One region of the Pseudomonas sp. MH10 genome, then DNA from elsewhere that is predicted to be linked to it. Evidence: predicted binding sites of a transcription regulator. Region 1 holds the regulator's gene; each other region holds the start of a gene.
The links. Region 1 encodes FliA, which starts transcription of late flagellar genes. Its sites were predicted from a motif close to CTAAAGTTTNNNNNNNNNNNGCCGNTAA; they were not measured.

Region 2: RHM59_RS18560 (methyl-accepting chemotaxis protein) is a predicted target of FliA. The motif match lies at 1,910-1,937, and genes of this name have one in related genera.
Region 3: RHM59_RS25590 (methyl-accepting chemotaxis protein) is a predicted target of FliA. The motif match lies at 1,234-1,261, and genes of this name have one in related genera.

What each region holds. Positions count from the first base shown of each region.
Region 1 covers NZ_CP133783.1:236,234-239,511, reverse strand. The annotation lists gene RHM59_RS01075 (chemotaxis protein CheA) at 1-192, opposite strand, end outside; gene RHM59_RS01070 (protein phosphatase CheZ) at 224-1,012, opposite strand; gene RHM59_RS01065 (chemotaxis response regulator CheY) at 1,032-1,406, opposite strand; gene fliA (RNA polymerase sigma factor FliA) at 1,662-2,402, opposite strand; gene fleN (flagellar synthesis regulator FleN) at 2,399-3,232, opposite strand.
Region 2 covers NZ_CP133783.1:4,155,063-4,158,340, reverse strand. The annotation lists gene RHM59_RS18575 (low specificity L-threonine aldolase) at 46-1,089, shown strand; gene RHM59_RS18570 (cell division protein ZapA) at 1,223-1,525, opposite strand; gene RHM59_RS18565 (hypothetical protein) at 1,522-1,755, opposite strand; gene RHM59_RS18560 (methyl-accepting chemotaxis protein) at 1,999-3,278, shown strand, end outside.
Region 3 covers NZ_CP133783.1:4,660,418-4,663,695, forward strand. The annotation lists gene RHM59_RS25590 (methyl-accepting chemotaxis protein) at 1,454-2,158, shown strand; gene RHM59_RS20955 (TatD family hydrolase) at 2,165-2,950, opposite strand; gene cra (catabolite repressor/activator) at 2,947-3,278, opposite strand, start outside.

The sequences.
Region 1 (3,278 bases):
CACCAGCTCATGGAGCTGGAGGAAGCCGGCGCCCCCTTTTACAGTGTGAAAACCGCGAAAAATTGCATTGAGCAACTCCGCATCATCGGGACGGCTTTCCAGCTCGACCAACTGCTCGGACAATTGCTCGAGAATCTCGCCAGCCTCTACCAGAAAATCCTGAAGGATCTCTTCATCGGCGCCGAAGCTCATTGGGGTGCTCCCTAAAATTCAATCAATCGACCTAGAAGCCCAGGCTGGATAGCAGATCGTCAACATCATCCTGACCGGATACAACGTCTTCACGCTTATCGGCATGAATCTGCGGACCTTCACCTTGAGACAGATTTTTTTCTTGATCTTGTTCTGTACGGATCGATTGATGGTCATGTTCGATCCCTGCAAAGCGATCGACCTGGCTGGCCATCAGCACCAGTTTGAGCAAGTTGCTTTCCACTTCCGTAACCAGTTGCGTAACGCGCTTGATCACCTGACCGGTGAGGTCCTGGAAGTCTTGAGCCAGCAAAATATCGTTGAGGTGGGCGGAGACTTCGCGGCTGTCTTTCTCTGTACGCGCCAAGAAACCTTCGACCCGTCGAGCCAGTTCGCGAAACTCTTCGGCACCGACTTCGCGACGCATAAAACGCGCCCAATCGGCACTCAAGGCGCTGGCTTCAGACGCCAGCCCGCCCATCAATGGCGTGCTTGCCTCTACCAGGTCCATCGTGCGGTTGGCGGCATTCTCGGTCAGCCTGACCACATACGACAGACGCTCGGTGGCATCAGTGATCTGCGAAACTTCTTTGGCTTGCGGCATGTTCGGGTCAATTTGAAAATTGACGATCGCACTGTGCAGCTCACGGGTCAGTTTGCCGACTTCCTGATACAGACCTCGGTCGCGAGTCTGGTTCAGCTCATGGATCAGTTGCACCGCGTCGCCAAATCGGCCTTTTTCAAGACTTTCGACCAACTCGTGTGCGTGTTTCTTCAGGGTCGACTCGAAGTCGGCCTGGGTTGAATCTGTGTGCTCCATACAGCCCCCACGGCGGACATCAGCTATTGACGCGCTCGAAGATCTTTTCGATCTTTTCTTTCAGCACTTGGGCCGTGAAGGGCTTGACCACATAACCGTTAACACCGGCCTGAGCGGCTTCGATGATTTGGTCACGTTTGGCTTCGGCCGTTACCATCAATACTGGCAAGTGCTTGAGACGATCATCGGCGCGCACATGGCGCAGCAAATCGATACCGGACATGCCAGGCATGTTCCAGTCAGTCACCAGAAAGTCGAAGTTACCGCTTTGCAGCATGGGCAGCGCGGTAGTTCCGTCGTCCGCTTCTGCCGTGTTGGTGAACCCAAGGTCACGCAACAGGTTTTTAATGATCCGCCGCATCGTTGAGAAGTCATCAACGATGAGGATTTTCATGTTCTTGTCCAATTCGACCTCCAAGCAGTCTTAAACGCATTCAGCACCTGAATACGCTGTTCAATCAAAACCGGCACAGCACATATAGGCTGCACGAAAACGACGACGGGCTTGGTAAATCAACACGCCGGAATGGACACAGAAAGTCTAAAGGACTCTCTGAACGGCTTCCGCCTAGTCTTATGCTTCGCACGCAACGCTTTGCACAGCCGGCTTACAGGCAACTCGTCACCACCAGGGGTCACGCCTTGCCCATCAACGCGCTCGCCATTCTCCCAAACGCCCTCGCAAACGAGCTGCGCACTGGCTGTGTAACTGGCTGACCCGCGATTCGCTAACCCCCAATACTTCACCAATTTCTTTGAGGTTCAGCTCTTCGTCGTAGTACAGCGCCAACACCAGTCGCTCACGCTCCGGCAAGTTGGCTATTGCATCCGCTAACGCTGCCTGGAAGCGTTCATCCTCCAGATCGCGTGACGGCTCAAGCTGAGCGCTTGCGCCATCCTCATGCAGCCCTTCATGTTCGCCGTCCTGTAAAAGATCGTCGAAACTGAACAACCGGCTGCCCAAGGTATCGTTCAAAATCCCGTAATAATCATCAAGACTCAATTGGAGTTCGGCCGCAACTTCGTGATCTTTAGCGTCACGACCTGTTTTAGCTTCAATTGATCGAATTGCGTCACTGACCATGCGTGTATTGCGGTGCACTGAACGAGGGGCCCAATTGCCCTTTCGCACTTCATCGAGCATGGCGCCACGGATACGAATCCCGGCATAGGTTTCGAAACTTGCGCCTTTGGTGGCGTCATATTTGGTAGACACTTCTAGCAAACCGATCATGCCGGCTTGGATCAAGTCTTCAACTTGTACGCTGGCTGGCAGGCGTGCCAGCAAGTGATAGGCAATGCGTTTCACCAGCGGCGCATACCGCTCGATCAGCTCGTACTGGGAGTCCTTGGACGCCTTGCTGTACATGCGATAGCCGCTGGCTGTCATAGGACTGGTCCTGCACTCGTCTGATGTACGAGCCGTTCAACGAAAAATTCAAGGTGTCCGCGCGGGTTGGCCGGCAATGGCCACGTGTCGACTTTCTGCGCGATGGCCTTAAAGGCCAGGGAACACTTGGAACGAGGAAATGCTTCGTAAACTGCCCGCTGCTTTTGCACGGCCTTGCGCACACATTCGTCGTAGGGCACAGCACCGACGTATTGTAAGGCGACGTCTAGAAAGCGGTCCGTGACCTTAGTCAACTTGGCGAACAAATTGCGCCCTTCCTGAGGGCTTTGCGCCATGTTGGCCAGCACTCGAAAGCGGTTCATGCCGTAATCGCGGTTCAGCAGCTTGATCAACGCGTAGGCGTCGGTAATCGACGTGGGTTCATCGCACACCACCAGCAGCACTTCTTGAGCTGCGCGCACGAAACTGACCACTGACTCACCGATCCCGGCCGCCGTGTCGATCACCAGCACATCGAGGTTGTCACCGATGTCGCTGAACGCCTGAATCAGCCCGGCGTGTTGCGCAGGCGTCAGGTGAACCATGCTCTGAGTGCCCGAAGCCGCTGGCACGATACGAATCCCGCCAGGGCCTTGGAGCAACACGTCGCGCAGTTCGCAACGCCCCTCGATCACATCGGCAAGGGTTCGTTTGGGTGTGAGGCCAAGCAAGACGTCGACGTTTGCCAGACCCAGATCAGCGTCCAGCAACATGACGCGTCGGCCAAGCTCTGCCAGCGCCAGTGAGAGGTTCACTGAAACGTTTGTCTTACCGACGCCACCCTTGCCGCCAGTTACTGCGATGACCTGTACGGGATGCATGCTACCCATTTTAGTTCTTTACCTTGACTTGCTTAGACCGAGGCCACATCAGTGA
Region 2 (3,278 bases), 1.7 Mb from region 1:
ATCTTCGTTAAAGTGCGCACCATCTTCGATCACAGGGAATCGGCCATGACAGATAAAAGCCAGCAGTTTGCCAGCGACAACTACTCAGGGATTTGCCCCGAGGCCTGGGCTGCCATGGAACAGGCCAACCACGGCCATCAACGAGCGTACGGCGATGATGAGTGGACCGCTCGCGCGTCGGATCATTTCCGCCAATTGTTCGAAACCGACTGCGAAGTGTTTTTCGCCTTTAACGGCACCGCCGCTAACTCCCTGGCGTTGTCGTCGTTGTGCCAGAGTTACCACAGCGTCATCTGCTCGGAAACCGCCCACGTCGAAACCGACGAATGCGGCGCGCCGGAGTTCTTCTCTAACGGTTCCAAGCTGCTGACTGCCCGCAGCGAGAACGGCAAGCTGACCCCGGAATCGATTCGCGAAGTCGCACTCAAGCGTCAGGACATTCACTACCCCAAGCCCCGCGTCGTGACATTGACCCAAGCGACTGAAGTCGGCAGCGTTTATCAAATCGAAGAACTCAAGGCCATCAGCGCCACCTGCAAAGAACTCGGTCTGCACCTGCACATGGACGGCGCGCGGTTTTCCAATGCCTGCGCCTTCCTTAACTGCACGCCTGCCGAGCTGACGTGGAAAGCCGGGATTGATGTGCTGTGTTTTGGCGGGACTAAAAACGGTATGGCGGTGGGCGAAGCCATTCTGTTTTTTAACCACACGCTGGCTGAAGACTTTGACTACCGTTGTAAACAAGCCGGGCAGCTAGCGTCGAAGATGCGCTTCCTTTCAGCTCCGTGGGTCGGCCTGCTGGAAAACGACGCATGGCTCAAACACGCGCGTCATGCCAACCAGTGCGCGCAACTGCTCGCGGAGTTGGTGAAAGACATTCCCGGCGTGGAATTGATGTTCCCGGTGCAGGCCAATGGCGTGTTCTTGCAGATGTCAGAGCCGACGATCAAGGCGTTGACCAACAAGGGCTGGCGCTTCTACACGTTTATAGGCGACGGCGGCGCAAGGTTCATGTGTTCGTGGGACACCGAAGAAGACCGCGTACGTGAATTGGCGGCGGACATTCGGTTAGTGATGCAGGCGGGATAAATGCAGATTGGTGGCTTTTCTGTGGGACCGAATTTATTCGGGAATTGGGCGGCGCGGACTGTCGGTAACACCGCGTTGTTTCCTTCCCGAATGAATTCGGTCCCACAGAGTTGCACCGCATTACCGGCTCGATTCAGCCTTGGGCAATGGTCTTGGAAATCACTTCAACCGTGGCGCTGACTTGCTCTTGATAACGGTTGAGTTCCTTTTTGTGCCGCTGCTTGAGTTCGACTTGCTGCGAACACAGGTTCAACGCGGCCAGCACCAGCAGCTTGTCACCGATCAAGCTCGGGTATTTGCGCTTGGTGTCTGCCAGCGCTTGCTTGAGCATAACGGCGGCTTCCAGCAGGGTCTGCTCTTCTCCAATGGGTGCTTTGATCGAATAATCGTTGCCCAGAATCGAGACGACTTTGATCCCGTCCCTGTCGGTACTCATGCGCTGACAGCGGTAACGCGGGTGGCACGGTCAACCAGTGCCTGAATCCGGGCGGCAGTTGCGCCCTGTTTTTCTTCTTGCTCCAGCATATTCAATTGAAGACTGTCGTTCTCATCCTTCACTTGCGCCAGCGCTGCATTTAATTGCGAATTAGCAGTTTGTAGTGCCTGATTCTGCTGCACCAGGTCACCGACCAGTTGTTCCAATTGACTCAGGGATGCTTCCAACATTTTGATTTCTCGAGCAAATTTCAAGGGGCGCACACGATAAAGAAAACTTACCCCACCGTATACGCATAACGAGTGTTACTGACTGCATTTTTGCGGTCTGGTTCCTGCGAATCGCCGGACCTATTCGAAAGACAACAAATACTCGGTTAATACCCTCAAGACTTTAGTCTTGTGTCCGATAGGTGATACAGGCTGCTCTCTATTTGCTCTCGCTGCGCGGAATGCGCGCCTCCTGGAAATCCTATGTCCCTTCGAAATATCAATATCGCACCGCGCGCATTTCTCGGGTTTTCCTTGATCGGCGCACTGATGCTGATCCTGGGTGTTTTCGCCCTGACGCAAATGAGCAGAATCCGCGTGGCGGGCGAGGTCGTCACCCACAACACCCTGCCCAGTATCAGAAACCTGGACAAGCTGATTGAGCACAGCGTCCGTTTGCGCGTGCTGTCTTATCGCCTGGCGCAAAACCGCGATCCTGCCACCCAAGATAAAATCTTAGACTCGATGACCAAACGCGATCAGATGGTCACCGAAGCCCAAGCCAGTTATGAAAAACTGATCAACGGCGCTGAAGAGCAAGGCATCTATAACCAGTTTCTGCAGTTGGTCTCTCAGTACCGCCAGCTTGAAGACCGCATGCGAGCCCTGAGCCGGGCCGACAAGCTCGAAGAACTGAATGTTCTGCTCAGTGTTGACCTTCAAAACAACTCGGACCAGATGAACGTCGTGCTGACGAAACTGGTTGATATCAATACCCAGCAAATGGCCACCGCCAATCAGGAAGGGGCCGATCAATATTCGCTGGCGTTCAATATGGTGGTCGGGCTGCTCATCATCGCGACTGTCCTGACGATACTGTTCGCCTGGCTGCTGACCAACAGCATTACGCACCCGGTCTCGGAAGCTTTATTGGTCGCCGAAGACATCGCGGAAGGTAATCTGACGCGTCAAATCAAGGTTGAAGGCAGTGACGAAATCGGTCGCCTGCTGAAAGCCATGCAAAAGATGCAGGCCAAACTGCGGGACACGCTGAACCACATTTCAGGCTCCGCCACCCAGTTGGCGTCGGCGGCAGAAGAGCTAAACACCGTGACCGATGAAAGCGCTCGGGGTTTGGCACAGCAAAACAAAGAAATTGAACAAGCGGCGACGGCAGTCAACCAAATGACCACCGCCGTGGAAGAAGTCGCGCGTAATGCCGTCAGCACCTCCGACGCCTCGAAAGATGCCACCACGTCGGCAAGCGATGGCCGTGAATTGGTCATGGAAACCGTGGGCGCTATCGAGCGCATGAGCGGCGACGTGCAAAGCACCGCAGAACTGATCGGCAACCTGGCCAATGAATCCCGTGACATCGGCAAGGTGCTGGACGTTATTCGCGGCTTGGCCGACCAGACCAATTTGCTGGCGCTCAACGCCGCCATCGAAGCCGCACGCGCCGGTGAGGCCGGTCGTGGTTTTGCGGTAGTAGCCGACGAAGTTCGCGCATTGGCGCACCGCACGCAGCAGTCCACCAGCGAAAT
Region 3 (3,278 bases), 1.2 Mb from region 1:
CTTCGTTTACCTTTACTTACAAAACGTCCGGTGGATATCAGGTATACAGACCTAGTCGCGAATGGTGGCTTTGCGCTATTTCGACGAATCGCTGCACCCCTAAAAATAAGAAAAAGGGAGCGTTCTTGTGAAGAGCCTTTTGTATCCAGCCATCGCGCTGATGAACCGGCTGAGCTTCGCGATGAAGTTCACCCTCATTAGTATTCTGTTTTTCCTGCCCATGTTGGTGACCAACTTTTATTTGGTCAGGGATTCCTATCGCGAGTTTGTCGGTACCCGAACCGAGCTGCAAAGCCTCGAACTGGTAGGCGCCAGTCTAAACCTGCGGCGAGATTTGGAGACCCTAGACGGGCTGGTGGGCATGAACGTCGTGCTTGGCCAGGCCAGTCAATTCGAAGCCCTGAGTTCGCGAATTTCCGCTCTGGAAACCACCGTGTTAAGCACCTTGCAGAACCTGAACGCGCCGGCGGAAGATCCAAGCCAGGTTGCTGCCTTCAACGCCAAGCGTGACGAACTTATTTCCGCTTTCAAGGCGCAGCAGGCCGAGTCGTCGCTGCAAAGCAAAAGCGGGATGATGTCGCGATTGTTAAGCAAGGCGCAGACCTTCAGCAAAGTCGTCGTCAGCCAAGCGGGTCTTAGCCAGGACCGCAGCAGCGATGTGCGGCAACTTATCGATTTGATTACCAGCGTCACCCCGTTGATCACCCAGGCCATCGGCGACGGTCGGACCATGGGTTCGTATTCGTTGGGGCAGGGCATGATCAACTCATCGGCCAGCACCCGTTTTGATGAGCTGTTGCAACAACTTGAACGCATCCAGGGTGATTACGCCTTGAAGCTGCAGGACGCCTTCGGTAACAGCGCTGCTGCGCGCAACGCATTACAAGGTCCGGCGCAGGCCAGCCTGGCGACACTCAAACAAAGCAGTGAGATATTCGAGCAGCAGGTGGTGTCGGCCGACAGCTTGAATGCGCCGTGGGAGGCGTTCTATCAACAGGTCACTGGGCTGATCGCCAAGACTTATCAACTGGACGACGCGACCGTGGCCTTCCTTAATCAGGACCTGCAAGGTCGGCTGGTGCAAAACCGTCAGCACACGATTCTATTGGTGGTTGCGCTGGCCGGGGCCTTCTTGCTGATCGTTTATCTCTACAGCGGTTTCTACGCTTCGACGCGCACCACGTTGAGGCGGTTGGGTGACGTCATGGACAAGGTGGCTGCGGGTGACATGACCGCCAGTTTTACCGCTCACAGCCGTGATGAGTTGGGCGAACTCGGCCGGGTGTTCAACGGCACGGTGAAGAAAATTCATGACCTGATCGAATTGGTGGGCAAGACCGTCAGTGAGGTCGAGCGGCAAGCCGGACAGGTTGAATCGGTGTCGGCGGTGAGCAATCAGGCGGTGGCGGGGCAGCGCAACCAAATCGAATTGGTGGCCACAGCGATGAACCAAATGTCGGCCACGGCGCAGGAGGTAGCGCGCAGTGCGGCTGCGGCAGTTAGCAGCGCGCACAGCGTCAACCAAGAAACAGTCAGTGGTCGTGGGCTGGTCGAATCCCAGCAGATCAGCATCTCTCGGCTCGCCAGCGAGATCGATCAATCGGTGTTGGTGATCAATCAATTGGCAACCGACAGCTCGTCCATCAGCCGTGTTTTGGATGTCATCAAAAGTATCGCCGAGCAAACCAATTTACTGGCGCTCAACGCTGCTATCGAAGCGGCGCGGGCCGGGGAGCAGGGCCGGGGCTTTGCGGTAGTGGCAGATGAAGTGCGTACCCTGGCCAAGCGCACTCAGCAATCCACTGAGGAAATCGAACAGATGATCGCCAAGTTACAAGGCGGTGTCGGGGCGGCGGTCAAGGCGATGGGCGTCAGCCATGAAATGGCCAATGGCACCGTGGGGCAGTCAGAAAAGGTCCAGCAAGCGCTGGAAAATATCCTTGGCGCCGTCAGCATGATCGTCGATCAGAATCAGCAGATCGCGGCCGCCGTGGAGCAGCAAACGGCGGTGGCCCATGACATCGATCGAAACATTGTCGAAATCAACCGTGCGGGTGAGCGCACGGCAGAAGGTGCGAATCAAACGGAACACGCCAGCCGTCAATTATCGGCGCAGGTCGTGGAGTTGAAGCAGCTGATTAGCGCGTTTCGCGTATAGCGCTGCTTATTTCCAGTTGAACAGCTCGTAGGCGTTGCGGGTGCTGGCGTTGGCCAACTCCTCAGCTGGCACGCCCATTAACTGGGCCAGGGCCAAGCAGATGTCAGGCAAATGCTCGGGGCTGTTGCGCTGGTTAGGGTACATGGCGGGCGCCATGTCCGGGGCGTCGGTCTCCAGCACGACGCTGTCCAGCGGCAGTTTAGCGATGACCCGGTGCATGCGCAGCGCTTGGGGCCAGGTCGCTGCGCCACCCAGGCCGAGCTTGAACCCCAGCTTGATGTATTCGCTAGCTTCTTCGCGGCTTCCGGCAAAGGCATGGATGATCCCACCGCGCTTGAGGTTGTAGTCTTTGAGTGTGGCGATCACGTTGGCGTGGCTGCGTCTGACATGCAAAAGGGCCGGCAAATTGAAGTCGTCGGCCAGTTGCAGTTGCGCCTCGAACATCCCTTGTTGACGGTCTCGGTCCAGGGTCTCAACAAAGTAATCCAGCCCGAATTCACCCACCGCGCACAGCTGTGGATGCCCCTTGAGGCGTGTCAGCCAGTCGCCCAATTCCTCCACGTGGTCAAGCAGATGCTCATCGAGATACAGTGGGTGCAGGCCGAATGCCGCGAACAGGCTGGCGTCGCTTTGCACCAAATCCCACACCCGCTGCCAGTTGCGCTGATGCACACCTAGCACCACCGCCCGTTCGACGCCCACCGCTCGGCAGTTTGCCATCAGCGTCTGGCGGTCAGCGTCGAAGTCTGGAAAATCCAAATGAGTATGGGTGTCGATCAACGTCATATTCAGACCTCGTGAATACGTTGTTTGAACGTCCGTGCAATGGCATGCACGCCCGGCTGGTAATCGTCTTTTTCCACCGCCGCTAACGCCAGCGCCAGTGCTTGATCTGCGATCAGTTGGTGCTGTTGCGCCATGGCATTGACCGGCAGCGGCAGGAAGTCTAGCAATTGAGTGTCACCAAAGGTGCCTAAATGCAGTTGCGCCGGATTCAGCGCCTGACTGTGCAGCAGGTCAAAAACACCCTGCAACAACACGTAGGACGTGGTGATCAGTGCGTCGGGCAACTGGCCCAAACGTTCAAGCAGTTCGCTGGCCAGTCGCTTGCCACACTCAC